2 regions of the Halioglobus sp. D3-4 genome follow, and region 1 is predicted to be linked to the other one. Evidence: riboswitches for the same ligand, from Rfam matches in the RefSeq annotation. Region 1 holds a riboswitch; the other holds the start of a gene.

Region 1 (15,589 bases):
GCGGCCGCCTGTCTTGGGAAGGTCTGCCGGTGCGAGATTGACGGTGATACGCCTGTCCGGGAAGGTGAAATGCGAGTTTAGAATGGCGCAGCGAACCCGGTCCTTGCTCTCCCTGACCGCCGTCTCGGGCAGCCCCACGATATGTAAAGAAGGTAGTCCGTTCGATAAATGGGTTTCTACCCGCACCAGTGGTGCGCTGATGCCGGCCAGCGCCCTGCTGTAAACAACTGACAATTCCATGGCTCATCCTTGAGCATATATCCACTTTTACATTGTCGCCCGGGACACCTGCCGAGCGTTGCTAGGGGGCTTTGGTCAGCGTCTCCAGTTCAGCCGTCAACGCTTCCAGCTCAGACTCCAGTGTGCTGACCCTAGCTTTGGTGCGCTTCAATATCTCCAGCTGGGCGTCGAACTCCTCGCGGCTCACCATATCCAGCCGGGATAGAGCCGCTTGCGCCAGTGAGCGCACATTCTTGTCTACCTCTGTCCTGACATCACTGCCCCCGACCAGTTCGCCGACCTGCGCGAGAATTTCCCACGGGGGGGGTGGTGGTTTAAGTGCCATAGATGTATTGCCCTGCGCTGTGGTGGAGAAAGCTAAAGTCTAGTGCATTTATTGGGGCGGGCACAGCGCATGATGTAGCACCATATTGGTGCATTGCACCACAGGTGTGCTTGTAACACTTGGTTCACAAGCGTGCAAATTACCAAAAAAAATTACATGTTTATGAAATATAAAGAAAAAAAATTGTTTGGCATAGACCCTGCTATGTCACAGCGACAGATTAGGAATGCGCACGAAATGCGTCCGCAGCAATAATTTGACGCTAAACCGAGTCTGTATTCTGACTTTAAACAACGGGAGTAGAGAAACATGATGAACAAAAAACTAGTATCAGCAGCAGTCGGTACCGCACTTTTGGCCGGCATCGGTGCAACATCTGCACAGGCATTCGACATCAGTGCGAACGTTGCCATCGTATCGGACTACCGCTTCCGCGGTATCACGCAAACCGGTAAGGACGCGGCCGTACAAGGTGGCTTTGATGCATCCTTTGAGCCTGGCTTCTACATCGGTACCTGGGCTTCTTCAGTAGATTTTGGCGATGTCACCGACGGTAGCGGCAGCTACGGCACCATGGAAATTGACTACTACGCAGGTTGGTCAGGCCCCATTGGCGATACCGATTTCGGTGTTGATGTAGGTTACTACTACTACCAGTACCCCGGAGACACCGTTGATCCCAAAGGTGACTACGAGGAGTTCAATGTCACTGGTTCCTGGAAAGATCTTTCTGTCGGCGTGACCTACTCGGATGACTTTTACGCCAAGACCGGCAAGTACTGGTACTACGCGGGTGACTACAGCATGACCTTCTTCGAGGATTTCTCGGTAGGATTTCACGCAGGCTACAACGATTTCGATGACGAAGGCTTTTTCGCCACGGATGAAACCAGCTACACAGACTACTCGATCACACTCGGTTACACCTTCAAGGGTGTCGATTTCTCTGTAGCGTGGGTTGGTACGGATCTCGATGATGATGATTGCTGGAACAGCGACTACTGCGATGACACCGCGGTCTTTTCCATCAGCAAAAGCCTGTAATAGTCACTAGTGTCATTGAGCCGGCCAGTGGTCTGGCCGGCTCTAACTCAGGAGAGATTTTATGAAATTGATTACGGCTGTTGTTAAGCCATTCAAACTCGACGATGTTCGCGAAGCATTGTCTGAAATAGGCGTGCAGGGAATTACTGTTACCGAGGTCAAAGGCTTTGGGCGTCAGAAAGGGCATACGGAACTGTATCGCGGCGCAGAATATGTCGTGGACTTCCTGCCCAAGGTAAAAATTGAGGTAGCCGTTGCAGACGGCGTTGTAGAGCAGACTATCGAAGCCATCACCAAGGCTGCCAACACCGGCAAAATCGGTGACGGTAAGGTATTTGTTGCGGCGCTGGAGCAAGTGATTCGAATTCGTACCGGTGAGACCGGCGAAGACGCGATCTAAATTCCCAAACGACTGTTAGTAGAGAGTATTCCCATGGAAAACACTATTTTTGAACTACAGTACGCCCTGGACACGTTTTATTTCCTGATCTGCGGCGCACTGGTAATGTGGATGGCAGCAGGCTTCGCAATGCTCGAAGCGGGCCTGGTTCGATCCAAAAACACCACCGAGATTCTCCTCAAGAACATTTCGCTTTACGCCGTAGCTTGTACGATGTACATGATATGCGGCTATGCGATCATGTACGGCGGAGATATCTTCCTTTCCACAATTACCGGTGACGGCGTCGCCGGAGCAGAAGAGCCGGCGACTTACGCACCTTCGGCCGATTTCTTTTTCCAGGTCGTGTTTGTTGCGACGGCGATGTCTATCGTCTCCGGTGCAGTGGCTGAGCGGATGAAGCTGTGGGCCTTCCTGGCGTTCGCGATCGTCATGACTGGCTTTATCTACCCTATGGAAGGTAGCTGGACATGGGGTGGCGAACCGGTATTCGGCATGTACACCTTGGGTGACCTCGGTTTCTCTGACTTTGCCGGCTCGGGCATTGTACACATGGCGGGTGCTGCAGCAGCGCTGGCAGGTGTATTGCTCCTCGGTGCTCGCAAAGGCAAGTACGCTGCGGATGGCTCTGTTCGGCCGATTCCCGGTGCCAACCTGCCTATGGCGACGCTCGGTACCTTTGTACTCTGGCTGGGTTGGTTCGGCTTTAACGGTGGCTCTGTCCTGGCGACCGCCAGTGTGGAAAGCGCCAACGCTGTTGCGATTGTTTTCATGAACACTAACGCGGCGGCAGCGGGTGGTTTGATTGCGGCGCTGATCGTAGCGCGCATGATGTTCGGCAAAGCCGACCTCACTATGGCGCTTAACGGTGCCCTGGCGGGACTGGTCGCTATCACTGCTGAACCTTCTACACCTTCGGCCTTGCAGGCAACTCTGTTTGGTGCGATAGGCGGTGTGCTGGTGGTCTTCTCCATCGTTGCACTGGACAAGATGAAGATCGACGATCCTGTCGGTGCCATCTCTGTGCACGGTGTGGTCGGTCTGCTGGGCTTGTTGTTGGTACCTGTCACGAACGACGGTTCCTCCTTCAGCGGCCAGATCATCGGTGCTATCACAATCTTTGTCTGGGTCTTTGTCACTAGCCTGATCGTCTGGGGCATCCTCAAAGCAGTCATGGGTATCCGTGTCAGCGAGCAGGAAGAGTACGAAGGCGTGGATGTGGCCGAGTGCGGCATGGAAGCGTACCCAGAGTTCGTGGGTGCGAGCGGTAGCGGCTGATACACGGGTAAACTTTGCGGGCGCGTCTAACGATGCGTGCTTGGGGGGCCTTTCGGCCCCCCTTTTTTTATTTCATAATACAGCTCGTCCCACAGTTGAAAACCAACGGCAAGAGGAATACATACTATGATGAAAACAAGTCTACTCGGAGCCTGCGTCTTTGCGCTGGTGATTGCGCTTTCCGGCTGCGGCGGAACGGATACCAGAACTACCGTGCAGTCGTCCCAGACACAGGGCAAGCAGTTGCTGGATCTCAAGGAGGCCTATGACAAAGGTGTGATTTCCGAGAAAGAATATGAGAGGACCAAGGAAGATATTCTCGACCAGGATTAACTCCCACTTCTTATTGATCGCTCACACAATGCAGCAGGTTTACTAGCAGCCCGCGGGCGCATTCAGTGATACTGAATCGTGTTTGGTGATCAGTCTTTAGAGACTCGCACATGGCGTGCGAGTCGGTCTTCAGATATAACCCCTGCGTATTTCGCGATATCAATTAATATCATGGCGGTAGGTCATTGACCTGTTGTCCGGTATTGAAATAGTCTGTGAGAGCAAACCAGTTCTGAAAAGGCAAACCCACTGAAAGGTGGGGACGCAAAGCAACCGGTCTTAGGGGCGCAAGCCCGATGATAGCGGAGCCGCCGGAATGGAAAGTGTCATCACTGTGTGCACTGGGGGGCTGTTGCAGCGCCCTACGCCCGCACCAAGTGCTGGAGACAGTCCAGTACCTGCCCTTCCCCCGTCTCTTCTCCCAAGCCGAATCTTTGCAGCGCTTTTCACTCACTGAGTCCAGTGGGGTTTGCCAATATCCGTCTACTGGAGAGTTAGCAGTCGCAATGAAGATGAACAGGCAAAGTGGTTTTACGCTGATCGAGGGGATGGTAACGCTGTCAGTCGTCGCTGTGTTGCTGTCGACAGGCGTGCCGTCGTTCAGTGCAATGATCAAGAACAACCGGTTGACGTCAGAGAACGATGCGCTGCGCGCTGTACTTGCCTCCGCGCGTTTTGAGGCGAAAGCGCAGCGCACGACTGTCACTGTCTGTCGCAGTACCAATGCCATTGACTGCAGTGTCGGCGATTGGGCGGACGGTTATATAGCATTTATAGATCTCGACGAGGACGGCCATCTCGACAGCGGTGAGCAGTTGCTGGAGCGCCATGCCCGGGAAAACCAGGGTGTTGCGGTCAGTTACAGCCAGGTGACAGATATCCTGCAGTTTGACAGTAGTGGTTATGCGGCTGCTGGTAATGCCACTTTTACGTTCTGCGACAATCGCGGCGCGCCACAAGCGCGAGGGCTGGTCGTTTCGGCAGTCGGTGTAATGAGAATCGCCAGAGTGTCGGAAAGCGAGGGCTCAACTCATATCGTTAAGGATCACGTTGGAAATAATGTTACTTGCAATGCCGGTTGAAAACAGCGGAGACAACATTGATGCACAACACTGTGATGCATCTCTACGATTGCGAATGCAGTGCGTGATATTGCGGGAGCTTTCCCCTATTTTGTGGCGGCGCGGTAAAGGCCGCAGGGAGACAACTGAATGACACAGTGCAGGGAGAGAGGCGTCGACGTTTTACGCAGGCGTTCCGGGTTTAAGCGAGAGAGTGGGTTCTCGATTATCGAGTTGATGATCGTACTGGTCATCGCCTCGATTCTGGTAGCGGCTGCCGGGCCAGGATTTATGGATTTGTTGGGCAATAATCGCACAATCTCAGAGGTCTACACTTTACGCGCAACGCTCAATAATGCGCGAACCGAGGCATTGGCGCGCCGGGCGTTTGTGGTGGTCTGTCCCACAACCGACGGCCAGGCCTGTTCGGGCTCGGACGACTGGTCAACAGGATACATGGCGTTTGTCGATACCGACGACGACAACACTGCAGATTCCAGTAACCCGGACGAAGAAGTTATTCAGTTTGAAAACGGGCCGCGTCCTGTCGACCTGGCATTCAGTAACGGCAATAGAGTGCGTTTCGGTGCGCAGGGCTCTGCGCTGGGTTTTGAAGGGACGTTCACATTCTGTGATGGTCGAGGTGCGGAGTACGCCAGGGGGCTCAACATTAATCCCGTGGGCAATCTCTCTGCGGCTACGGATTCTGATGAGGACGAAGACACTATTGTGAATGATGCGGATGGTGACAATGTTTCCTGCGGCTAAGCAATCCCTCTCAGCGCGCAATCGCGCCCAATCCGGGTTCACCCTGATCGAGGTTATGATCTCCGCTGTCATTCTGGCGGTAGGGGTGTTGGGCGTCGTCAGTGTGCTCGCCATGTCGAAGGTGTATCAACACGAGAGCATCCAGCGGGTTCGCGCAGTGGAGCTGGCCGACGGAATCTTTGAACGTATCCGCAGGAATCCAACTGGCGTTACCGGTTACGATACTGGCCTCGATGCCCCGCTGGGCAATGGCAGCGCGGGCGATGCGCCGGACCCCAATTGTCGCGGCGCCAGCTGCAGCGCTGTTCAACTGGCAAGCTACGACCTGTGGGACTGGGAGCGGCTGCTCGATGGTGCGGCGTCAACAGTGGATGAAGAGGGTGAAGCGGTTCCTGTAGTGGCGCTGCGGAATGTCCGTGCATGCATCGACTTCACCGCCGACGCGGGCAGGGTCAACACCGGAATCGTGGACGTGATCATTCAATGGCAGGGCGTCAGGGAGACGTCAGATGCGGTCGATGCCAGTGGCGTTGTTTGCGGCGAGGCCGGTGACGAGGACGCCACCTGGCGCCAGCTCATTGTGAGTAGTTACGTAGTTGATGAGTCAGAGCTATGAAGCGCAACAGAGCATCGTTGAAAACAGCTAAGTCGGCACAGGGTTTTTCCCTGGTGGAGCTGATGGTCGCCATGTTGTTGGGGCTTATTGTCGCCGGTGGAGCCAGCGCTGTTTATCTGGCTTCCAAACAGTCGATGACGGAAACTGAACAAGTGGCCGGCCTTTCAGAAAATGGCCGGTTTGCGTTGCAACTTATCGCTAATGCAACGCGTCATATCGGTTTTTACGGTGGTGCCAGTCCGACCGATATCCGCTGGGATGCCTCTCTGGGTGCCGTTGCCGATGATTGCTCCGGCGACGCGCGGGCGTATGACACTGCAAACTCAATTTTTGCGGTCCGCGCTACGAGTGCAACGGTTCTGGGCTGCATCACGGACGCCGTTCCCAACACGGATGTGCTGGTTATAAAGGGAGTTGAGCCCAACCCCCAGTGGGATGCTGACCCCGAAGATCCTCTGGCTGAGCTCAATGGCAGGATTGACTTCCCCGCCGGTGCCTGGAGCTCGGAGGAGGTGTACGTCATCTCCAACGGCGAGGCTGGTCTTCTGCTGGATGGGGCTGATGGGGTAGACACGCCGCCAGATGTGGGAGAGGGCAGCGAGTTTGCGTTCGGCACGGCATGGCCCTACCGATTGCAGATATTTTATGTGCGCGCGGGAGACACGCCGACGCTGGCTCGCAAGGTGCTGGTCTGGGATGGCACGGCCGGGGCAATGAAGGTCGAAACGCAGGATCTGGTGCCGGGTGTGGAGAATATACGCTTCCTGTTCGGCTACGACAGCGTGGGCGACGGCAGGGTGGATACGCTCTCCAATTTGACAGAGGTCAACTCAGCTGACGCGTGGTCGCAGGTGATTTCACTACAGGCCTTCATTCTGTTGCGCAGTGAATTGCCAGATCCAGGCTATGACAACGAAAAATCCTACCAACTGGCGGATCTACCGCCGATAACGCCGGCAGACAATGTACGCCGGATTCTCCTGCACTCCGATATGGTCATGCGCAATCAAAGACTGGTCCTGAACGGGGGGTCATTTCAATGACAGGCTTTAAGAACAATGCTTCGAACCAGCGCGGAGTCGCGCTTGTCACTGTGCTGCTTTTTCTCGTGGTCGTCTCTTTTCTCGCCGTTACCTCTGCGCAGAACAGTGCTCTGGGCATGAAAATGTCAGGCAGTATGCAGGATTCATATGTATCTTTTGAGGCGGCTGAGGCCGGTGCATACGCGGCGCTGGGGCTGGCCGGTAGCGCAGCGGATCCGTTCAAGCGGCAGGCCAAGGTCGAGCATCCATTCGCGGACCTTGATGTCCACCCTCTGCGTAATCAGGCTGATGAGGTAGACGATATCCCGGTAGATGTCGATGTGTTGCTCCTTTCCACGCAGCGCGCCTGTCCGCGTCCCCCGGAGGGCCGCGGCGGGTCGAGTGTGGCGGTGTTCGACTGCGACTATTATCAGGTGGAGTCCGAACACGATGTTGCGGGGCGGGCAAGAACACAGGTCAAGCTCGGCGTGGTAAAAACAGTGATTGGTAGTACCTGAAAAGCCATTGGATAAACGGATTAGTTGTCCCGGGGACAGTAGCATGCATAGCACAGTGGAAAGAATGTTTAAACTTGCGCCTTGTCTGGTCGTGCTCGCATTGATGGGCCTCGTATTCCCCACCCTGGCTGATGACACTGAAATCTATCAGGCTGAATACGACACGAGCAGTAGCGGCGCACGGGCAAAAGTACTGATCGTCTTCGATGATTCCGGCAGTATGAGTACGATGGTGGAGCAACAGCGCCCGGACTATGATCCCAATGAAACCTATGATGTTAGCGTGTCTGCTGACAGGGTTTACTGGTCTACCGATGGCAGTACACCGTCAGCCAACAGCGACAACTATTTCCTGGCCTCTAAAAACCGTTGTGCCTCCTCCTATGATTCGCTGGACGAAGAGGGCAGGTTCACCGCCGAGCGTGCGAGACGCTGGGTCGATTCCACCGTGCAACAGGGACAGTGCAGTTATGAGTGTCCGGCCGGTACAGAGTATCGAAACCTTCCAGGACAGAATAACGATGGCTGCTATGAGTGGACAACTACCAATGTACCGGTGACCAAACTGGTCTACTCCCGCAATGATTCCAGCAATCGCTGTAGCGGTAATCTGACCTACGTAGACTACGGCGGCGGTGATGCCTGTTACGAAGAGGTGGCGTCCAGTGACTACGTGGGCGGCTGGATAGAGCGGTCAAACGACTACAGAAACAGCTGCTACGGTGGTACTACCTACCTGTACGTGGACCCACAGGGTGGCAACAATGCATACGATGCCTGCTTTGAATACGTGACAGCGCCGGAATTCACGCAGGAGACAGATTGGGTGTGGTACGGCCCCCGGGAGCAGGTGTGTGAAGAAGATACCGATGTGCCCGGGTCTTGGCAGAGCCTCAGCAGCAACGTGCACTCGCCGACGCATGTCGAATGTCGCGATGATGTGACCAATAGTAATGACGGCAATGGCAGCGGCCAGGGCAGCGGCTACCCGCAGAATAATGTTCTGAACGGCGAGGAGTACAGTTCCAACCCCGATGCCACTGTGCAGTGGGGTAGTTCCCCCTATACGTTTTTCACCTCGCATTATATGAACTGGTATCACGACGACAGCCTGGTTGAAGCCCGCTCCAGACTGGATATCGCGCAGGATGTGATATCTACCATTATTGCCACCAATACCGGTATTGATTTTGGCTTGATGGAGTTCAACTACGACGAGGGCGGTCGGATTGTAAACCGCATTATTCCCGATATGACAGCTGCGCAGCGCACCAATCTCATCAGCAAGGTTAATCTGATGGATCATGCTGGCAGTACGCCCATGTGTGAATCGATGTATGAGGCGTTTAACTATCTCGCGGGCAGGGATGTCGAGTATGGCAATTCGGCTCAGAGTGGTAGTGACAGCCGGGGTGAATACGATGTGCTTTCAAAAGACTCCCAGGCGGAATCTGGCGGGAAGTACATCACGCCTAATACCGAATGTGCGTATACCTACGTCATACTTATGACCGATGGTTTCCCGCAGAGAGATACCGGCGCCAACCAGCGCATCAAGGATATCACCGGGAGAAGCTGCGATACCTATGAGGATGCGGATGGCAACGATACAGAAAACTGCCTGCCGCAACTCACGGAGTATATGGCAAACAACGACCTGGCACCCAATACCGACGGCGACCAGTTCGGCGTTACCTATACCATCGGCTTTGCCACCGACCAGGAGCTGCTCAAGGATGCTGCTGAAAAAGGTAAAGGCGAGTATTACAAGGCTGATAACGCAGAGCAGCTGACAGAAGCTTTCCAGGGCGCGATTGTGGGAATTCTCTCAGAGGCCACCACATTTACCTCTCCGGCGGTCGCCGTTGACACGTTCACTCGGACTCAAAGCCGCGATGAAGTCTATTACGCCATGTTTAAACCGGGTTCCTCCGTAGACTGGATAGGGAATATCAAAAAGCTGAAACTTGATTCCGATTCGGTCCTGATAGATTCAGGCGACAAGGCGGCACTGGACCCGATCACAGGGGACATTAAGCCATCGGCATCGACGTTCTGGAGCGTGGGTGTGGATGGCGCGGATGTCGATAAGGGTGGTGTGGGTGCACTACTGGCCGTGCGAGATCCGGCTACACGGGTGCTCAAGAGCAACACCGGTACGAACGGTGCACTCGAAGCATTGAATACCACGAATTTTGACGCCAATGCGCTTGGCCTGCCGTCGAATAGTGCACTCTACAGCCTGCTGGGAGCGTCCACCCAATCCGCATTCAACCAGCAAATTGCCTGGGCGCAGGGGTATGATGCCTATGACAAGGACGGAGATGGCATTACCAATGAGCCCAGAAGCTGGGTTCTGGGTGATATTCTGCACAGCCAGCCGCTGGTACTCAATTATGGTGCGCTCGGTGATGCCACTGAAGATGATCCCGATCTACGGTTACTGGTGGGATCCAACTCCGGTTTTGTACACATGTTCGATAACGATGACGGCGCCGAGGACTGGGCATTCTTTCCGAAAGAGCTGGCGGAGATTCTCCCCGAGCGCAGAAGGAATGCCACCTCCAGTGACAATATTTACGGCATGGACCTGACGCCGACAGCCTATACCTACGACAGCAATAATGACGGCACGCTCGATTCATCTGAGGGTGACAAAGTCTGGGTTTACCTGGGTATGCGCAGAGGCGGAGACGCATATTATGCGCTGGACATCTCCAATCCCGACAGTCCCTCCTTTATGTGGCAAATCGACAGCAATACAGCGGGCTTTAGCGAGTTGGGCCAGACCTGGTCGCAGCCGGTCACCACAACAATACCCGGCTATAAGGATAACAACGGTGTCAGAAAACCGGTGTTGATCTTCGGGGCTGGCTATGACACCGCCAAAGATGCATCCGGCGTGGGAACTGCAGATCAGTACGGCAGAGGGATATTTATCGTCGATGCCCAGACGGGAGCACTGATATGGAGCGTGACGCCCGCGGCCAATAGTGCCACCAACTTGTCTGAGCCGGGCCTGCTGCACTCCGTGCCGGGGGGGGTTACCGCACTTGACAGTAACGGCGACGAGATGACCGACAGAATTTACTTCGGTGATACGGGCGGCAACCTCTGGCGTGTTGATATGCCTGGCTCATCGCGCCCCGACCCCAGCCAGAATACCTGGCAGATCACCAAGTTGGCAGATGTAAACAACGGTACTGCCGCGACCGACCGGCGCTTTTTCAACGCTCCTGATGTTGTGCGTATCCGCCTTGGAGGGGTGGCTGTGGATGCCGTTATGATCGGTACGGGCGACAGGACCAACCCCAATGCTATCGATGTAGAAAATCACATGTACATGATCAAGGATCTCGCGGTGTCGACGTACACTACCGCGCGGCCGAACAGCTCTACCTGTGCGCTGGAAGAGACGGTCGACTTTCGCTGTAACTTGCCGCTGACGGTCGGCGATTTCTATGACATCACCGACAATGCCATTGTCAACGGCACTGACGAAGAGAAGACCATCGCGATCGATGCCCTCAACAGTGCGCATGGCTGGCGTTATGAATTCACCAGTAATGGCGAGAAGAGTCTTGCCAAGACGGTTACCATCAACGGCAAGGTTTACGTGCCGACATTCACCCCGGCCAGCCTTTACAACGACATTAACTCGTGTGAGCCACAGTCGGGCACTGGACAGATGTATGTGTTCGACCTCTATAACGGGGATCGCAATGTCATTAATCTCGGTTCGATCATTCCCAATGCGGTATCACTGCATTTCTCTGAGGACGGTGCAATCCATGTGCTACTTCCACCGGGTGCACCAGCTTCAAGCATTGGGCACCCTGCTACAATTGAGTGTGCGGGTGGTGTCTGTGATATCAACGAGTCAATGCGGGCTCCCTATGGTAACTTCTGGTACCAAGAGGAGTACTAATGATTCACCCGAGCATGCATAAGCGTAGCCACAGAAGCACCAACCGCGGATTCACACTGATTGAAGTGATGATTGTCGTCGTTATTGTCGGCGTGTTGCTGGGGATAGCGCTTCCCGGTTACCAGAGCAGTATGGAGAAAGGTCGGCGCTCCGATGCCAAGTCCGCACTGCTGGATGCCGCGAATAGGCAGGAGCAGTATATGATGGACCGGGGAACCTATACAGAGGATTTGGAGGATCTTGGTTACGACGATCCCGCTGTTTCGCCGGACGGCCACTACAGCTTGACGGCCGATGCCTGTGATGGCGGGTCTATCGCCCGTTGCTTTGTGCTTGCCGCAACACCGATAGAAGGTATGCCCCAGGCATACGATACGAGCTGTACTAAATTCGAATTGGGTTCAGATGGTTCGAAATTGTCGGAGCCTGACGAAGAAAACTGTTGGTAGAAAGGTATAAAGAGGTGGGACCAATGCTGAACATCATATCTGTGCTACTGCTCACAATGTCAATGGGTATCAGCACGGCAGCCCTCGCCGAACGGCAGTGGCCGGAAACGACCTACGCCTGTCAGGTCATCACGAATTCCGAGGCGCAGGGTTTAGTGAGCATGCAGAGCCTGTCCCTGCAGGATGCTGAGTCTGGTGCAGTAGGAAAGCTGGCAATAACGCTCGCCGGTAATAAAGGGGTTGCTGCCAGCGTCAAGCAGTGTATCGAGGAGCGGTCGGGGGCAACATTCACTGATTCCAGCTTTCAGGGCTGGTACGCGAAGCTCGACAAATAGTTGAACCGGCAGCTCTGTCGGAACTCGGCAATCCAAATCTGCTGTAAGATCTTCAGGCGAACCCCGGAATAGGGGTTATGCGCCAGTGCTGCGTTAACGCCGCGGCAGTGGAGCCCCCGGGAAGACAAAGCGAACCTATACCCGAGAGTGAAAGCTGTCGATAACCTTCGGCAGTTCTCGCAGACTCCCGATCTCCCGATCTGCCGGTTGACCACCAGGCCATGTCGCGCGGCGGCCGTTCACCCAAACAGTATGCATGCCGACCTCCTGTGCACCCTGTACATCGTGCACAGGATCATCGCCCACATGCACAATATTGACGGCTTCCAGTCCGGTATGACTGAGCGCAGCATGAAACATATCCGGGTGTGGTTTGCTGGCGCCGATGTCCTCGGCCAGGAACGCGAAATCAAAATATTCACCCGCGTCGGTTTTGTAGATATCGGCATTGCCGTTGGTGAGTGCGCCAAGTGTGTAGCGTTTGGCCAGTTGTTCGAGTACGCCGAGCGCCTCGTCGTAGAGCACCACCTTGCGCCGTTCCTGCAAAAAAATATCGAATGCCTGTTCCGCTCCGCTGCGGGCCTCCGACTCGTTATAATCCGCGGCGATCAATAATTCGTACAGGGTCTGGATGCGCATCTTGCTGACGTGGTGCGCCAGTTCGGGGTGACGTTTCCATACCGACTTCTTGAATTCAAACAGCGCGTCGTGATCCAGCGCTTCCACCGCACCCGGCCGATGCAGCTTCAGCCAGTTCTGCTGGGCCTCTTCCGCCCGCAGCAACGCCGGTTCTACATCCCACAGTGTGTTATCGAGGTCGAAGGTGATAACAGAGATGGTCATATCAGTCGCCCTTGCGGCGTTTGGCCCGGGGGTGGGCGTTATCATAAACTTTAGCCAGGTGCTGGAAATCCAGATGCGTGTAGATCTGGGTGGTAGAAATATTGGCATGCCCCAGCAGTTCCTGTACCGCGCGCAGGTCGCCGCTCGATTCCAGCATGTGGCTGGCGAAAGAGTGCCGCAGCATGTGGGGGTGCACATCCTGGCGCATGGCGGCCTTGCGACCCTGCAATTTGAGGCGCTCCTGTATATTGCGCACACTGATTCTACGACCGCGATTACTGGTAAACAGCGCGCGACAATCCGGCCCGCCTGCACTGGCCGGGGGGCGAACGTCCAGCCAGCGTGCAATGGCCTGCAGCGCGACAGAGCCCACCGGTACCGTCCGGGTTTTTCGACCCTTGCCGGTGACGGTTAACAGTTTGGAGTGCGGGTCGATGTCGTCGATCTCTATCGAGGCCAGCTCCGCCAGACGCAGTCCCGCACTGTAGAATAATTCGGCGATGGCACTGTCGCGCCGGGCCGTGATCGAATCGGAGTCGAATGACAGGTATTTGTTTACCTGATCGACATCCAGTGTTTTCGGCAATTTACGCGGTTTGCGCGGCGCCTGTACGCTGGCGGCCGGGTTGCGCAGGATGCCGTTTTCACGTCCCAGAAAGTTATAAAATGAGCGGGTAGCAGACAGGCTGCGCTGGATGCTGGCTCCGGCGAGCCCGCGGCGATGCAGTTGGCTTGCCCAGGCGCGAATATCGGCTTCGACCAGTTCGTCAATACTGTCTTTGCCTGTCGTATTGCAAAAGCGCTCTAACGAGGTCAGGTCGCGCTGATAATTGCTGATGGTATGCGGCGAGAGTTGCCGCACGTCGCGCAAATAGTCGAGGAAGCGCGTCGCAGCCGCCCCTAGTGGAACGTCCTGCTCGGGCGTATCGTACACAGTGGCCTCAATCGCTCTCCGTGTGCATGCGCGCTAACAACTTCACCATCACGTCGGCGATATGCGACAGGAACAGTGTGCCCGTCGTATTGTTATAGCGGTTCGCATCGGCGCTGCCAACGGCGATCAAGCCGATAGGCTCACCATCGGATGATTTGTCGAAGAGCGGCATTATAGCTGCGGAGCCGATTTCGGCGCTCTGGGCAAACAGAAACGTCAGTTCTTCCGTGCGCAGCGTGCCACAGACTGCTTTGTGGCCGCGAAAGAGTGAGCCGATCGCGCGTTTTACGGCGTCCCGGGGTTCAGTGCGCCAGCCCTCTTTACTGCTGGTGTCGCCGTACAGGATCATACTGGCTAGACCGATCTGGAAATCATCTTTCATGGAGTGCATAAAAATACTGTACAGGCTCTCTATCGTGTCGGCATCCAGCAACTTTAGTACCAATGAGCGGGTCTGTTCGTACAGTATGTCGTTGTCTTTGGCATTGGCGGTGAGTGTTTTAAGTCGCTGGCGAATCTCCGTATTGCGCTCACGCAACACACTGACCTGTTTTTCGACCAGCGATATCGCGCTGCCGGAGGCGTGCGATACGTGGAGGTAGTCCAGCATATCGGGATTTCGCTGGAAAAAATCGTCATGGTTTTTGAGGTATTCGCGCACGGTCTCGTCGTTAAGCCCCGCTTCGCTGGCTTGCTCCGCTGCTATTTCCACCGCTGCTTCCCGGTTTTTGCTCGCTGACATTAGTGCTACCTCTCACTGCTGTAGGTTGGCCCCACTGGCGGGGCCTCAGATTTTAATCGCGCCTTCGAATACGATTGCGGTGGGGCCCGTCATCATCACGGGGTGACCCTCGCCCGCCCACGATACGGAAAGCTTACCCCCCGGCAGTCCAACTGTCACGGATTCGCGTAACCAGCCGCGAGTAATACCGTACACGACGGCTGCGCAGGCTCCCGTACCGCAAGCGAGAGTTTCGCCCGCACCGCGTTCGTAGACACGCAGACGAAGCTCCCTCTCCGAGACAAGCTGCATAAAGCCTGCGTTTACCTTTTTCGGGAAATCGGGATGCGACTCGATTAGCGGTCCCAGCCGCTCGACGTCGGCCTGCACGGTGCTGTCGACGCGCAGTATTGCATGTGGATTACCCATGGACAGTGCGCCAATCTCCAGTGATTGCCCGTCCACCTGCAGTGTATAGCTGGGCGCTCTGGCATCGGCCCGCAACGGAATATCGGCGGGTTCAAAGTGCGGGGCTCCCATGTTCACTTCAACATCATGGTTGGGGCGAACGCGCAACTCGATCACACCGGAGCAGGTCTCGACGCTGATGACTTTTTTCGTCGTCAGCTTTTTCTCGCGCACAAAGCGGGCGAAACAGCGTGCGCCATTGCCACACTGTTCAACTTCGCCGCCGTCGGCGTTGAAGATGCGGTAACGAAAATCGACATCCGGGCTCTGCGGTGGTTCGACCACCAACACCTGATCACAACCTAC
Region 2 (15,589 bases), 2.3 Mb from region 1:
AAAATCGCCTCGACGCAGATCATATTGTCGAAACTTTCATCGGCGAAACTCATCTCCATGGCACTCATATTTTGAAAAGTAACACCGGGGGCGTTCTGCCGAGCGATCTCGAGTTGTCGGTCGGAGATATTGATACCCACAACCATTTCGGGAGGGTAATAGCGCAACAAATAGGCAGTCGTAGCGCCTTTGCCGCAGGCCACATCGAGAATGTTCCCGCTCTTGTCGTCAATGCAGGACAGGAGTTGGGCCATCATGTTCTCGCAGGCTTCTTTCTGCGTTTTGGTATCTTCCTCGAAATAGCCAAAATTGAGGTAGTCGCTGCCACCATAGTAATCCTTCACGGCTGACCAGTCGGCCAGCCTGTCATAGTGTTCAACAACCTGTTCAATTTTTACAGCTGCATCATTCATGGTTTTTCCAAAGCTCAATTAAAAAATAGGCAACCCAAGCCTAAACGGCCCGATTGTCTAAACAGGTTTTTGTCCGGCACCTTTCAAGTAGTAAAGCATATCTGGGACACGGGAATACGTCGGCCTTAACCTGTCGATTAGTACGTCTTCGGTAATTTTCCCGGCCAGAAACTGACTGTGAAAATACTTCACCGCGTACCAATAATGTTGCCGCCAGCTCTGCTCGGTAATATCGTCTATCTCGACATTCTGGTAACCGGTCTTTTCCATCAATGCCCGGTAGGACTGCAGATCCTCTAGATAGTTTTTCTCTGTACGGCTCTCGCGTCTGCGCTCAGCATCGAGCGTCATCAGGACATCGCACAACACCAGACGACCACCCGGCTTCAATACCCGCAGTGCCTCTTTGAAAAAATCCTCGCGGGTACAGAAATGAAATGCCGCTTCCACACAGATAATATTGTCAAAGTGGTTGTCATCAAATGTCAGGTCAGTGGCGCTCATAATCTGGAAGTTCACGCCCGGTGCATTCTTTCTCGCAAAGGACAGTTGATTCTCAGAGATGTTGATGGCAGTGATGTTTTCCACCGGATAGGTGCGCGTTAAATAGGCCGTGGTCTCTCCCTTACCACAAGCCACATCCAGAATATTTCCCGAGGTATCCGGGATATAGTCCATCAACTGCGCCATCAGGTTCTCACAGGCTTCCTTTTGATCCCTTGTGTCTTCGGTCCAATAGCCAAAGTTGAGAAAATCGCTATCACCATAGTAGCTACCCACCTCCTGCCAGTTACACAGTTGGTCGTAACGCTGCAGAATATAGTTTTCGATGGATTCTGCTTCAGACATGATATTCAATCCTCATATTCCCTCACTTTTTGGCTGCATGAGCCATCGCCTGTTGGCCGTCATTTCTCGTCTGGCGTCGATCATGAAGCAATCCTGTTAATTTCCGCATTGCCGAAACCTTCAAGGCCGTCAATTTCATAAATCACCTGCCCGTCGGCGACAACCCACGCTCTCGCGCTGTAGGTCTCATCGCCTGTCTCGGGAGCAAACCGCGTCAGAATGATCACCTGGTCCGCGTCGGCGACTCTGGAGTCAGAAGCAAACCGCTGCAGGCTGCCAAGCGCATTCGGTAGCAGAGTGGTGTTGTGTGTGGCCCGCGACCAGAGGATCGCAAGTTGCGCAACGGTATCGAGCACCAATGGATTTACTATCCACCTGTCGCGCCCGCTGGCCACCAGTGCTTTACTGTCAGTATTGATAACCGCGTCGATACCGTAGTGATCGTACCCCGCTATCGCCCGAATCGACTGATACGCAGGACCGTGAAACAGCCAGTCACTGTAGGAATCTTCCGCAGATTTGGGATACGGCGTTTTACACGGAACAACATCCACATCCAGACTACCCGCATCGTGCACTGCCGGTTCCAGTGTCATCAGGCACTCATACAGTGGCCGGATCTTGCGCGCCGGATCGAACATTGCCAGGCGCCAGCGGGAGTGTTCCGAAGATTCATCCTCCAGTTCGGCGCGGACAATAACTTCCCGATAGTCGGCGGAGATCACGACACCCTCATACAGGCGCAGGGCCTCAACCTTACTGAATTGCCATTGCGGATTTGCCAGCGCAGCCGTTTCTGCCATCAACTCCGTCGCAACCGCGAGCGGCAGTACCGGATTGCCGTCGATGACATGGTCTTCCAGATAGGCCTGCGCCCTGCTGTCCAACGTAACCTGCGCGGTTATCGAGCCGTCTGCCAGTCGAAAAACGGACTGATCATGCAGCAGCGGCAGATCTGTGGCGATTCGGGTACTGCCGGGTGTAATATCGCACCAGCTACCCGGGCCAAGTATCACCCGCACCGGGGCGCCCGGTACGCTAAGAGCTTCGTTCCAGGCGGCCTTACAGCCCCCCTGAGGCTCGACCAGTCCCACACCGCGAGCCCGAAACTGGCGTTCAACCTCCTCGGTTACCATACCGGCCCCACACCAGGGGCCCCAATTCAATGCCGCGACTTTACAGTTCAGGCCGTTGCGCTTGAAATCCTGCTGCATCCAACGGGCAATGCGATTCAGTATCTCGTTGCCAGCGGCGTAATCGCCCTGCCCGCGGTTGCCAAAATAGCCCGCTACCGATGAAAACAGCAGGCAGACTTTCAGATTCGCCAGATCCAGATGTTCCAGCATACCCAGCACCGGATCGACCTTCGTACTGATAACCCTGCGGAACGACTCTGGCGATTTATCGACGATCACCTTGTCTTCAATGATGCCGGCGCCGTGAATAACACCTGAAATCTTATCCTTCGACTGTAGCTCTGTGAGCAACTGCGCAAACGCGTCCGAATCGGAAACGTCACAACTGACGTATTCCGCTGAGCCGCCCGTTGCACGAATAGCATCCAGTGTCCTGTTGACTTCCCGGTTGGCAAGCAGCTGCTTCAGCGCCTGTTCCAGCAATTTGGGCTGGGGTATTTCGCCCGAGTCTTTCGCTGCGTTCACCAGGTGTTTACGCAGTTCTATCGGGCTGTCTATGGCGGCCGTGGCCGCCGATTCAGGCATGGGCACGGGTGAACGACCCACCAGTATCATGTGGGCCCCACAGGCCAGTGAAAAGGATTTCGCTACCTCTGCGGTTATGCCTCTGGCACCACCGGTAACCAGTACCGTGTCATCGGGGCCCAGTTCGATCGCGGAATCCGTAAGCGGCTCAACCGTCTCAGCGGCAACTATCAACGCCAGCCGCTCGCCGCCGCGGTAACCAATTTCTATCTCCCCGCTTCCGGCGGACGCAAGCTCGGACAGCATCTGCTCCGCAGTCGGGTTTTCATCAAAATCAACGACTGAAAAATGCGCAAACGGCCATTCTTTTGCAGCGCACTTAATCAAACCGGCAAGCGCACCCCGCCAGGGATAACGGCATTCTTCCGTCACATCCGGAGCGCCAGCACCCGCTGCATCGAAGGCGCTGAACTCGCCGCCACCCAGCGTGGCACACAATGCGGTAAACGTATTGCCATCGGCGGCGCGCAGTTCCTCATCCAGCGCCTGCAGGAGAAACAGCAGCGAACCCGCTTCCTGATCCAGCAATGTATGGAAGGCGGCAGCATCCACCTCCGTCAGGTCTGTCGAGGCGCCCGTCGCCGCCAGGTGAACAAACCCCACGATATTGCCGTGCTTGCTGCGCGTTGCCTGAACCAGTGTCTCGGCGGCCGCACGGTCGCCGAGATCGGCCAGAGAAACAGGAACACCTATGACATTTTTTTCGGCTACCGCGTTACTCAAGGCTTTGCATAACGCGGCCTGCTGCTTGTCCTCCTGCTGGTATATCAGCAGGAGTGCGCCCTCAGCCAGCCCCGATGATGAAGTTGGCCCGGCTATTGCCGGCACCGGTCTTACCACACAGCGCGGACAGATTTCTTCGGCACGTGCACGCTTTATCGCCGGTGTGATCGATACGGGTTTTTTCAGTTGAGCGGCTGTTGCATCCGCTGCTGTCGGGGAAGCTTCAGCTGTGTCTCTCCCCTGATTCACATAGGGCCGGATCACATTGAGGATATCATTGATGCTCTGCACCGCAGACATCTGCTCCATGTAGTCCTGGCTCGGCGTTTCCATATCGGGTAATACAACTTTGCGAAACGCTGCGACAACCTCTACACGTTTTATCGAGTCGATGCCCAACTCGGCCTCGAGGTTGGCATCCGGATCCAGGACCTCCGGCGGGTAACCCGTCTTCTCGGAAATCATATCCACCAGGATTTGCTGCAGGTCCAGCGCTGGCTGTGCTGCAACATCGGCAACGGGAGTGGACACCATAATGGCTGCCTCCGCCGCTGACGCTGTATCCACTGTGCCGACGTAGGGACGAATCACGTTGAGGATGTCATTGATGCTCTGGACCGCGGACATCTGCTCCATATACTCTTGGCTGGGCGTCTCCATATCGGGCAGCACGATCTTTCGAAATGCTGCCACGACTTCCACACGTTTTATCGAGTCAATACCCAGCTCGGCCTCAAGGTTGGCATCCGGGTCCAGCACCTCCGGTGGGTATCCGGTCTTCTGGGAAATCATATCCACCAGGATTTGCTGCAGGTCCAGCGCTGGCTGTGCTACAACAACGGCAACGGGAGTGGACACCATAATGGCTGCCTCCACCGCTGACGCTGTATCCACAGTGCCGACGTAGGGACGAATCACGCTGAGGATGTCATTGATGCTCTGGACCGCGGACATCTGCTCCATATAGTCCTGGCTAGGCGTCTCCATATCGGGCAGCACGATCTTTCGAAATGCTGCCACGACTTCCACACGCTTGATCGAGTCAATACCCAGTTCGGCCTCGAGGTTGGCGTCCGGGTCGAGAATATCCTGCGGGTAACCGGTCTTCTCGGAAATCATATCGACCAGAATCTGCTGCAGATCCAGCGCCGGTTGTGCCGCTGCAGCTGGAGCGGCATCGGGTGCGGTCACCACACTGGTCGGCACCGTCGAGGCAGCCGCGGAGCCAACATAGGGGCGGATCACATTGAGGATGTCATTGATGCTTTGCACCGCAGACATCTGCTCCATATACTCCTGACTGGGCGTATCCATATTGGGCAGCACGATCTTTCGAAACGCTGCCACGACTTCCACACGCTTGATCGAATCGATACCCAGTTCGGCCTCGAGATTGGCATCCGGGTCGAGAATATCCTGCGGGTAGCCGGTCTTCTCGGAAATCATGTCGATCAATATCTGCTGCAAATCCAGCGCCGGTTGCACTGGTGCGCTTACCGGCGGCGCAACGACGGTGTCGCTGAGTGCCGGTGGAACGATTTGTGTATCGTGCACTGGCGTTTTCTCCGGTGGCGTTCCGGGAGCGACTGATGTTCCTGTATCCATCGCTACAGGCGCAGTGTATGAAGCGGGGATACCGGGTTGTTGCGAGACACCGGGCACTGCAATAGACGGTGCAGTAGTCGATGCACCTCTGGATTGCAAATATGCTGTCATCACCGCTTGCTGGGTCTCAATAAACTTGCGCATATTCTGCTGGAAACCCAACATCATCTGGCTTCTTACATCGTCTGCAGCCCCTGCCATCCCAGGCGCGGCTGGTGCGCTGATATCGGACGAGCCAGCTTGGAAGGCGGGTGCGGATACCGGTATATCCTGAACAGGTTGTTGCTGCGCAATGCGGGGTGCCGTTTGCTGTGCCTGCAGCTGCTGCTTTATCTTCGCCATCTCCTGCTCATTCTGTAGCTTGAATTTTGGACGCGGCTTGCGTGGCGGCTCGCCCACGGGTCTGGCGTAACTGCCGTTCAACCACCACATACTGGCAGCGGGCTCTACCTTTGCCTGCTTATTCAGCGCTGCCAATCGGGCCGGCTGAATATCGCGGCCGCTGTATAGCCGTTCACAATCCACCGCCATACCTTGAACAATCATTCGCGCCAGCGCGCACTGGAAATAGGTCACATCGTTGATCGCTTCTACATTGGTGCTGATGGCAGCGTGTGGCCTGTCGCCGACAATCTGTGTGACCAACTTGGAGAGCACATTACCGGGCCCGACCTCGACAAATACGCGGTAGCCGTCGATGTAGAGGTTTTCGATCTGTTCCTGAAACCGGACAGGTGACGTCAACTGCGCTTCCAGCAGCGAGCGGTATTCACTCACTATTTCGCCCGTATCACCCTGCGGATAGGCTTCACCGGTGGTATTGCTCATCACCGGAATACTGGCCGGTGAGAAATCAACCTGCGCCAATGCTGCCACGAGACGTTCGCGCGCCCCCGTCATAATCGGACTGTGGAACGCACAACCAACGGGAATGGGAACCTGACCAAGATCGGCCTTTTCCAGCAACTCGGCAGCCTTGGCCAGCCCTTCCCGGGTGCCACTTAAGATTGTCTGCCGAGGGCTGTTGAGATTGGATATCCAGCAGTTATCAATGCCGTCAAGCAGTTCGGTCAGGATCTCCCGATCCGCCGATGTCGCCAGCATGCCCCCGAGGTCGACATCGGCATTCTCTGCCGTCATCTGCATGATGGCATCGCCGCGGGCGAATGACACTTCGTACAAGCTGTTCTCGTCAAGACAACCGGCGGCGTACAGTGCGACAAACTCGCCGTAGCTGTGCCCGGCAACGGCATTAGGCGAAACACCGAAAGATTGCAGCAGGTGCAGCATTCCCACAGAGCTGACGCCCAGCGCGGGCTGGGTGATATCCGTTTGCTTCAGGGTCTCGAACGCTGCGCGGCGCGCCTCATCGTGAAAAAACGGCCTGGGGAAAATGTAGCGGCTCAGGGGCGCGGGCAGTGAAGATGCCAACACAGTGTCAGCCCGGTGATGGCTTTGCGCCAGCTCACTGAACTCCAGCGCCAGGTCTCTCTGCATATTGAGGTACTGGGAGCCCTGTCCGGGGAACAGAAAACAGACATTGCCACCATCGACCAGCGGGGCATTCGTGACGAATACATTGTTTAACTGTGCCTGTTCGAGGGCTTCCTGCAACGTGTCGACAGGGGTGCTGCTGTCATCCAGTAATTGTTGCGCAAGACCGACCTGTTCGAGCAGTTCCCCCAGCGAGCCCGTGACGATTGCAACACTCTCAAACCGGTTGTCCTCGTCCAACAACGAAAACTGCACACGTTCATTATCCAGATGCAGGCCGTAGGCGAGCTCGGCAATGGATACCTCAACCTCCTTCTCAATTGCCGTCGACAGCTCGGCCGCAAAACTGACAAGCTTTTGCTGCAGCTGCGCCACAGACCGTGCCTTGAACACAAAGAGTTCAGAGGCCATCGCATTGCGCAGGCGTAATTCGTGTTGCGGTATCGCCGAGCGCGTGTACTCCTCCATAGCGATGTGGAAATTGGTGCCACCGAAGCCGAACGAAGACACGGACGCCCGCCTCGGGTGTTGCGGCGATATCCACGGGCGCAATTCACTGTTAACGTAGAGCGGGCCGTCTACCAGATTGGCGTCGGCGCTGGGCTGGGCCACGTTCATTGTCGGCGGCAGGACTTTATGATGCAGCGCCAATGTCGACTTTATCAGCCCCGCAATACCTGCTGCACACTTGGTGTGGCCTATCATCGATTTCACGCTGCCGACCGCAATACTCTGGGCAGGGGCACCTGATTCCTGCAACAGTTGACCCAGTGCCAGTGCTTCTGTGCGATCTCCCACCGCTGTGCCGGTACCGTGCGCCTCAAACAGTCCAACACTGGCAGGGCTGTAACCTGCCTGCTGGTAGGCCCGCTTGAGTGTTCGCAACTGCCCTTCGACGCGCGGCGCGGTCAAGCCCATGCTCTTGCCATCGGAGCCGCTGGAGGCAGCCTTGATAACGCCGTATATCTTGTCACCATCGCGCTCTGCATCGGCCAAACGCTTGAGCACAACCGCTGCATGACCCTCACTGATTACGATGCCGTCGGCATCGCTATCGAAGGTGCTGGATCTGCCGCGTGGAGACAGGGCACCGGTCTTGGAAAAGCACAAATAGCCGAAGGGGTTTTGCGTGGTATCGCAACCACCGGCGACCATAACATCACTTGTCCCGGCGCTGAGTTCCCGACACGCCAGATACACAGAGGCCAGCGATGAAGCACAGGCTGCGTCGACAGAAAAGTTTATACCACCGAAATCAAAGCGATTACTCACCCTGCCAGCCACAACATTGAGCAGGATGCCGGCAAAGCTGTCCTCGGTCCATTGTGGCAGGTTTTGTAACAGTTCTTCGCTGGGGTTTTCAAGCAAGGCAGGCAGCATGGAGCGCACAATATAATTGGAACCCAGTTCAGCCGCCCCACCACCAATCCCCAGAATAATGCCGGTTCTATCCAGATAGGGGTTGTCTTCGAGCAGGCCGGCATCTTGCAGGACCTGTTCTGTCAGCTTCAACGCAATTAACTGCATCGGTTCGATCTGCGGTATGGAATTGGGCGGGATACCGAACTTCAGTGGATCGAATAGTATGTCATCGACGAACCCGCCCCACTTGCCGTAAATCTTGTCGGGCGCATTGCGGTCGGCGTCAAACCAGTCTTCATAGGCAAAACGATCGGAAGGTATCTCGGTTATCGCATCGTGCGCGCGGAGAATGTTCTCCCAGTAGCTCTGCCTGTCGTTCGCCCCACCCGGCAACAACGTCGCTATGCCCACGATGGCTATATCCAGGGGCTCCCCAGTGAGCGCCTCACCATGACTTTCCGGCGTTGCGTCGAGTTGCAGTGACGCCTGCCGTTCACGCAGGAATCGGGAGCCGCCCTCGCACACTCGCTCGTGCAGCGCCTCTATCGACAACAAGTCATCATTGAGTGCCACGACCTGGCCGATCATGTAGACACCTTCGCGCTGCTGCTCGGTCTCGTCAATCTCAACCAGTGCGGAACCCGCTTCTGCGTCCTGCCGACAGACCCCTTTAGACGCTATCCGCAGCCGTCCAATATTACTTTCATCCAGTGACTTGCGCACTTGCTGGGCGTTCAGACCCTGCGCTTCCAGGCGCGCCTTCTCCTGCAGAAATGTCTCATAGTAATGTGTCGGTGCCATTCGGATAGCATGGCCGCCACCGGTGTCTGCGATCTCGGTGTAGCGGGAAGACTGCGCAACTTGCTGGAATTTTGGCACCACAGCGCCGGTGGCAACGGCTTCTTCGGTGAAGATGTACGCTGTCCCCATCAGGACACCAACCTGTGCACCGCGCTGCGTCAACGGTGCGACCAGCACCGATACCATGGCCGTGCTGACTGCATCGTGAATGCCGCCGGCGAACAGCAGCTTGAGCTCGGCGAAATCCTTGTCAGACAGCCCCGCGCCCAGCAGCGTCTCTATCATTGAGGACCATAAAACAAAACTCGTACGCGGCCCGATATGTCCGCCGCATTCACGCCCTTCAAATATAAAATTGCGCACACCGTTTTGCAGGTAATCCGTCAAAATCGAGGGCGAGGGCGCGTGCAAATAGGTCAGCGTACCGCTTTCCTGCATCGCCAATGCCTGGTCTGCTCGCCCACCGGACAATATTGCGAAAGGCGGCCTGACCTCATCGACAGCCGCCATCTGCTCGCGGAACAATTCAGGTTCATTAAACGCCAACAAACCGACACCCCAGGAACGCTCACCCATCAATTCTCTGGTCGTCTGTAACATGGACGTCAATGTACTGCCGCTGAGCAACGCCACGGCGAGAAACGGCAACGCCCCACCCTGCTCCACCTCGTCACAGAACGCGGGCACATCACTCACCCGGGTCATCGGACCCTGGACAATGGGGTATCGGGTACGGTGGGACTGCGCTAGCGGGCTATCCTCACTAAACGCATTCTCTGCTGTAAGCGGTAACTGCTCATCCACATAGTGAGAAAGCGCAGCAAGCGCCTTCGCCACAGTGGGAAATTCCTCTGCCCACCCCCGGGCGAACACGGCGTCCTGGCCCAATGAAACCAACCGGTGCTTGGGACTGTTATGGGCGTACAGGCGGATGATCTCGTCGCGCAACGCCTGCCCTGCGCCGCCGCCGGCAGCAGATACCAGTGTTCGGGACAATGCACCCACTGCGGTCATGCCAGGCAGGTCCAGCGCCTGCCATTGCTGGAACATTGACAGTCTTAGCGCGGTGGCCTCGCTGCCGTCCAATGCCTCCAGACGACGTTTCAGGGCACCCTCCAACGGCGACTCCCTGAGAAGAGCAAATTGCCAGTCGAGTACGACACCTGCCGCCCCTGCAACGACACAGGCCAGAGCGGTGTAGCGGCTTATACCTCCCCACGCATAGGTATCCAGATCAGTGACTGCGAGCACGGATTGCAGTAATACATAACTGGTCTGCTGGCCGACCAATCCACCGGCATCACTGCCTTTTGCCAGCAGGAAGTCGAACCCGAGTTGGGCAGCGGCGATTGCCTCTTCGGCAGATGTGACAACCAGGCCGAGCCGGCGCGCCCTTTGTCGCCAGAAAGCTATATAATCTGCATCGATACTAACGTCATCATCGCTGGCAGTATCGCGCAATGGCAGCGTAAGAACGATATAAGGTATTTCGGTAAGCTGCGCTGAAATGAACTGATCAAACACGCTCTCCTGCGGAGGCAGAATGAAACCGAACCGGTCGTCAGTGCCCTGCTCGATCAGGCGTTCAATATTAACAAGGGGATCGTGGGAGGTACTGGCTGCTGAGGAGGAATTTTCGGGATCGAGAAAAGATAAATCCAGCAATCCGGCGTGCCCGGATCTGGAAGCCGCAACCGGCAGGCCCGCGTCACAAATACCCGGTAACGAATTTACGAAAATTTCCAGACTCATCTCTTCCCTACCCCGCCACTTTCGCCGGCTTCATAGCCCCGAAACATCCCTGATCTGCGCATCGATCACAGTGTCGACAACCACCCTCAAATCACTCAAGAGAGATTGATAACCTCAACCACCTGGGCGGCTGCCGTTGGCTGTGAATGCTGCAGATTGCCCGCCTCCTTCTGAAGTTGCGTCTGATGCTGCAGTTCGGATAATTCTATCCATACGTTCTTGTAGATATCGTCAGCAATGCGCAACTTTTTGTACCTTGGAACTTCGCCGCTGCGTTCATTGCAGGGTTCGAAATCCTCAGGGTTCATATCGTTGAATTTTGCGCAGGAGCGATCCACCAGCTCACTCATCATATCGAAGTGATAACTCTCCAGACCGGCAAAATCTGCTCCCCATCGCACCAGGAATTCCAGAAAGACTTCGGTAAGGCACTGACTCTGATTCGAAAGGTCCTTCAGGCTGTAGTAGCTGCGTTTGTAGAGCTCCGGAAACAGCTTGTCAAAAGCCGGCCTGAACTCCACCGGTGGCGGCGTCGCACGATCATCACTCTCCAGAATGACTTCTCCGAGTTTTTCAAGTCTGATCTGATTTTCCAACTGCGGCAGCAATTCACAGATCGTCACGTAGTAACTGGCATGTTGCATAATCAGAATTTTCACTTTGCGCATCAAGCCGGGCTTGGTTGCCAGTGTGTGCTGCATCATGTCAGCGATCGCTCGCCTGGCTTCGTCGGTCTGCGGCACCCGGGCGAGTATTTCGTCTTGTGTTATCGCTTTTGTAACTGCATTGGGCTCTGGGGGATTCTTCACCAGGTCGACAAAACCTATTACTCGCTGGGCAAAGCTGGACCAGGAATAAACATTCTTCAGCAGCCAGTGATAACCCTCCAACAACTCCACCCGGCTCATTTTCTTCGGCAGGATATTGGTATATGTCCTGGCATGGCCGAGATTCTTGTTCTTGGCCATATTCAGGACACGCCCCTCGCGCATCATACGAATCCACATCGGCGTGCCCAGTGGCGCTTTGAGCATATTGATCGCGATGCTCGTCAAACACGATTCCTGAATAAAATCGTAGTGCATCTGAAAAATATCTTTATCGTCGTCATCAAAGCCGACAATCATTCCAGCGCGTATACCCATGCCATGCGCGAGCGTCATATGCACGTTCTCGATAAGATCGCCCTTCAGATTCTGCCGCTTGTTTGCGCCCTTTAAAGCCTCTTCATTGGGCGACTCAATACCCATGAACACCAGATCGAAATTGGCCTCGGCCAACAGGGAAAGAAACTCGTGATCTGTCGCAACAGCTATCGTCATCTGCGTGGAGAATACCAGCTCTCCGTCATACTCTTTATTGAGCTCGATCACCTCTTTGAGAAGTGCTTTGGCGTATTTGCGATCCCCGCTGAACTCATCGTCACAGAAAAAGATGTTAGTCAGGCCGAATGAGGCCTGCATGCGTACCTCTTCGATAATCTGCGGGATAGGCTTGTGGCGCATGCGACGGCCGAACAGGTAGATGACATCGCAAAACTCGCAGTCGAAGGGGCAGCCCCGGGTAGTCTGGACAACGCCCATAGCATACTTACACATATCGTCGGCGATGCTGTCCCAGCAGGGTAACGGTGATTCATCGAGATCGGGCTTGTCGATCTGGCGGTATTCGGATTGATAGGAACCCGCATCCCAGTCATCCAGAAACTGGCCCCAAATAAATTCTGCTTCATTGATAAACAGAATATCGAATTCGGCGCGGTAATCGTAAGGCGAGCCCGACACACCCGGCCCGCCGATAGCAGTAATAATATTTGCATCCCGGGCAAGTCTGGCGACGGTGCGACACTGGGGGAGATGGTGTTTGTACCCGGTAACGCCCACCAGGTCCGGCTTGAGTTGCTCCAAGGTTGCAGCGGTAATCGGGCCGTGTACGATCTCATCCCAGAGCTGCACCTCGAAACGGTCTTTTGGCGTCATTGCAGCCAGTGTTGCAAGGCCCAGCGGTGGGAAGTTGTTCTTGACCTCTACCGACTCCTCACCGGTAACCCACAGTGACTCGTTATCCGATAGTGGACTTACCAGTAAGATCTTCTTCATCCTCGCGATTCCCCCAATACCTGCTGGATACAGCAGTTCTCGACATTTATATAGCAATTCCAATCCCGCCACAGGGAGTAGAGAGCTAACCAACCCGGCCTATCCTCAAACAGATACACGGTGCTGCTACACCAACAAAAGGAGGCTTCACTTGATACGACAAGACCCAAACGTATACCCCTGCTCTATCCCATACCACTGGAAAGCCATACTAAATGCAATGTATTTTCCTAAATATCCTGGATTTACGGTAATGCACCTCAATCGTCCTGAGTTTAGCACCTTGAGACAGGCCCGCTATTGTGAAACTATATTTCAAGCAATATTCAGTCCAAAAGCGCAGAATCCCCCGATTAACAGCACCTTGGCTTTAATATCGACGTTTCAGTGACCACCAATACCACAGATGTGTAAAGATTTGGCACAATAGTCCCTACAAAAGTGATTGGGTGCACAAAAAAGGCGCGCGTTATTGGCCCAATGCGCTAAGTTCCCGCTTGAAAGCCAGGGGAATGGTTTCAAAATGGCGGATAGAATAATCCTGCGGCGACAGGCACTGCCCCCCCTCGCGCCTTCCGGTACGGACAGACAGGGCAATTCGATGTTCCTGGCTCGGGTAAAAAATCCAACTGCTCCATAGCGCCGGCTCATCATCAATATCCTGTGCAAAACTGAGCCGGACGTTGCTGTTGACCTCCGGCACAGTGGCGTGACCTATTGCAAAAGAAAAACTCTTTAGAGGCAGGGCGAACAACCCGAGACCGCGGGCTTTGATATAAGATTCTTTCAAGGTCCAGTAGTCGAAAAAGCGGCTGCGCTGCTGTTCCTGGGGCAGGCTGAAAAGCTCCTGAACCTCCTGCGCCGAAAAATAATGGTCTGCAATCGACAGGATATCGCTGCGACGGCCCAGCGACTCTACGTCACAACCAATGTCATAAAGGGGCGTAACCGCGCACACGATCAGCCCCGGTGTGTGACTGAGGTTGAAACGCAACGGCACAGGTGAATTATGCAGCTCAGGCTTGCCCTTAGGCCCGATCTCCATGCGCCAATCAGCGGGGTCCACATCTGCGTAGGTAGAGAGCAGATCGCGCACAAAGGCCCTGGTCACCAGTGCGCTGTGCCTATCTCTCTCAAACCTATAGCGCTGTTGTTTAGCTTTTTCCGCTTCAGTCAGCAAATCCTGATAGCGCGCCAGTAAATCACTGTCGACGCAGTCCTGCGGCCGGGTACGCCACAAGTGGATACCTGTTTCGGGCAACTCCAGCAGACCTCTCGATGGTAGTGGCAATCCGCCCTCCCTATTCATACACCCTGTTTTGCGTCAAGCGGTGGACGCCGCAGAATTATCCGATGCCTGACTCGAGATTGCCAACTCCATCACATAATCCAATAGAATTTTCATGCTATTTCTCCATTCTTATATTGCATATCACAAGCCCTATGGCTTACATTGACCTCGAAGCATTCTGTAAACGGCAAACCTGTCGAAAGACAGGGACGCAAAGTCACCGGCCTAAGGCGCGCAAGTGCGATGGCAGCGGGACCACCTGGATGGGAACAATGAACAGTATTTTACGTGTCTTTTCATATCTAGCGGGGTCGCGATTTGACCTCTCCTTGAAACTCCTCGCCCTGTCACTGCTATTTGCCGCCGGCTCGACGCAAGTTACTGCCGGCATCGTCCAGCCAGCGCCAGGTGAGACAGTCACCCGCTCCACTATCACGGTCTCCTGGACTGAAGAACCGGGAGCTCAGGGTTATATGCTGGGCGTGGGTACCAGTGCGGCCGCAGTCGCTCCGGGAGTATGGGGTGATATCAGCTTTCAGGACGCCCGCAAGAAAACATCTGTGGACGTCTACAACGTTCCGATGAACGGCGGAACGGTTTACCTCAAGCTCTGGACTTTAACCGCTTCTGGTTGGAGCAGCCAGGATTCCAGTTTTAGCACTGAGAGCGGCGTGCAGGACGGACCTGCCGTAATCACCGCGCCACTCCCGTCTGAGCCGCTGAAATCCGGTGATATTCTCGAGTGGGCCGGCGTTGGAACCGATGCCTATCTGTTGGCGGTAGGTTCTTCGTATGAAGTTATTTCACAACCACCCTGGGTCGACATATTTGCCTGGTACGGCACCGGGAATTCCGTAACACTCCCTCGACTACCCCAGGACGGATCTGAGATTCACATTCGCCTCTATTCGCGAATCAAAACGCGCTGGACCTGGCAGGACTTTCAGTTTACTTCAGCAGTGGTTGAACCCGCAGAAATTGTGTCTCCTGCCCCAGACAGTCAATTACAGCAACATGCCCAGCGTATCGAGTGGGCACCTGCTGAGGGTGCAACCCAGTACGCGCTCTCCGTAGCGAGCGATCCGGCAATTCTGGATAAACCCTCCGATTCAGACATTTTCAGCAGCTTCACCGCTGATACCAACCTGGTTGTCACCGGTATCCCCGTAGACGGCACACCGGTCTATATGCGCTTGTGGTCTCTGATAGAGGGAGATTGGTACTACACGGATTCCACCTACTCATCCATCTTCTCCGAAGCCGCTCCCGATCCTGTCGCCGAATGCAGAGAGCGTCTCTGGGAGACAGTGTCTTTGGATATACAGGGAGAGCAACGAAACCTGTTGTGGCGGGCACCAGCTGACGGAGCCTGGGCCAAAGGTGCCATTGTCGTTATGCACGGTGGTGGCGGCGCCAGCTCGGATTGGTGTGTTGAGGGAGCGCTTACCCACGATATGCTTGCGCTCACTGAAGCCGCCA

Evidence for each region. A riboswitch is a leader RNA that binds a small molecule or an ion and turns the genes downstream of it on or off. The one in region 1 is predicted to bind cyclic di-GMP.
Region 2: linked by a shared signal. The riboswitch ahead of AC0L6S_RS02255 (alpha/beta hydrolase family protein) and the one ahead of AC0L6S_RS14655 (GspH/FimT family pseudopilin) in region 1 are both predicted to bind cyclic di-GMP.

Annotation. Positions count from the first base shown of each region.
Region 1 covers NZ_CM147907.1:3,368,011-3,383,599, reverse strand. Annotated here, with positions in the region: partial or broken gene AC0L6S_RS14685 (YifB family Mg chelatase-like AAA ATPase) at 1-240, opposite strand, end outside; gene AC0L6S_RS14680 (accessory factor UbiK family protein) at 302-565, opposite strand; gene AC0L6S_RS14675 (TorF family putative porin) at 875-1,609, shown strand; gene glnK (P-II family nitrogen regulator) at 1,671-2,009, shown strand; gene AC0L6S_RS14665 (ammonium transporter) at 2,043-3,287, shown strand; gene AC0L6S_RS14660 (SHOCT domain-containing protein) at 3,414-3,620, shown strand; cyclic di-GMP riboswitch class I at 3,850-3,936, shown strand; gene AC0L6S_RS14655 (GspH/FimT family pseudopilin) at 4,127-4,702, shown strand; gene AC0L6S_RS14650 (GspH/FimT family pseudopilin) at 4,832-5,449, shown strand; gene pilV (type IV pilus modification protein PilV) at 5,433-6,065, shown strand; gene AC0L6S_RS14640 (PilW family protein) at 6,062-7,108, shown strand; gene AC0L6S_RS14635 (PilX N-terminal domain-containing pilus assembly protein) at 7,105-7,605, shown strand; gene AC0L6S_RS14630 (pilus assembly protein) at 7,649-11,533, shown strand; gene AC0L6S_RS14625 (type IV pilin protein) at 11,533-11,982, shown strand; gene AC0L6S_RS14620 (hypothetical protein) at 12,006-12,317, shown strand; gene AC0L6S_RS14615 (HAD family hydrolase) at 12,453-13,160, opposite strand; gene xerC (tyrosine recombinase XerC) at 13,162-14,094, opposite strand; gene AC0L6S_RS14605 (DUF484 family protein) at 14,102-14,836, opposite strand; gene dapF (diaminopimelate epimerase) at 14,882-15,589, opposite strand, start outside.
Region 2 covers NZ_CM147907.1:531,060-546,648, reverse strand. Annotated here, with positions in the region: gene AC0L6S_RS02280 (class I SAM-dependent methyltransferase) at 1-413, opposite strand, end outside; gene AC0L6S_RS02275 (class I SAM-dependent methyltransferase) at 471-1,262, opposite strand; gene AC0L6S_RS02270 (SDR family NAD(P)-dependent oxidoreductase) at 1,343-10,720, opposite strand; gene AC0L6S_RS02265 (B12-binding domain-containing radical SAM protein) at 10,816-12,819, opposite strand; gene AC0L6S_RS02260 (4'-phosphopantetheinyl transferase family protein) at 13,289-14,110, opposite strand; cyclic di-GMP riboswitch class I at 14,287-14,373, shown strand; gene AC0L6S_RS02255 (alpha/beta hydrolase family protein) at 14,383-15,589, shown strand, end outside.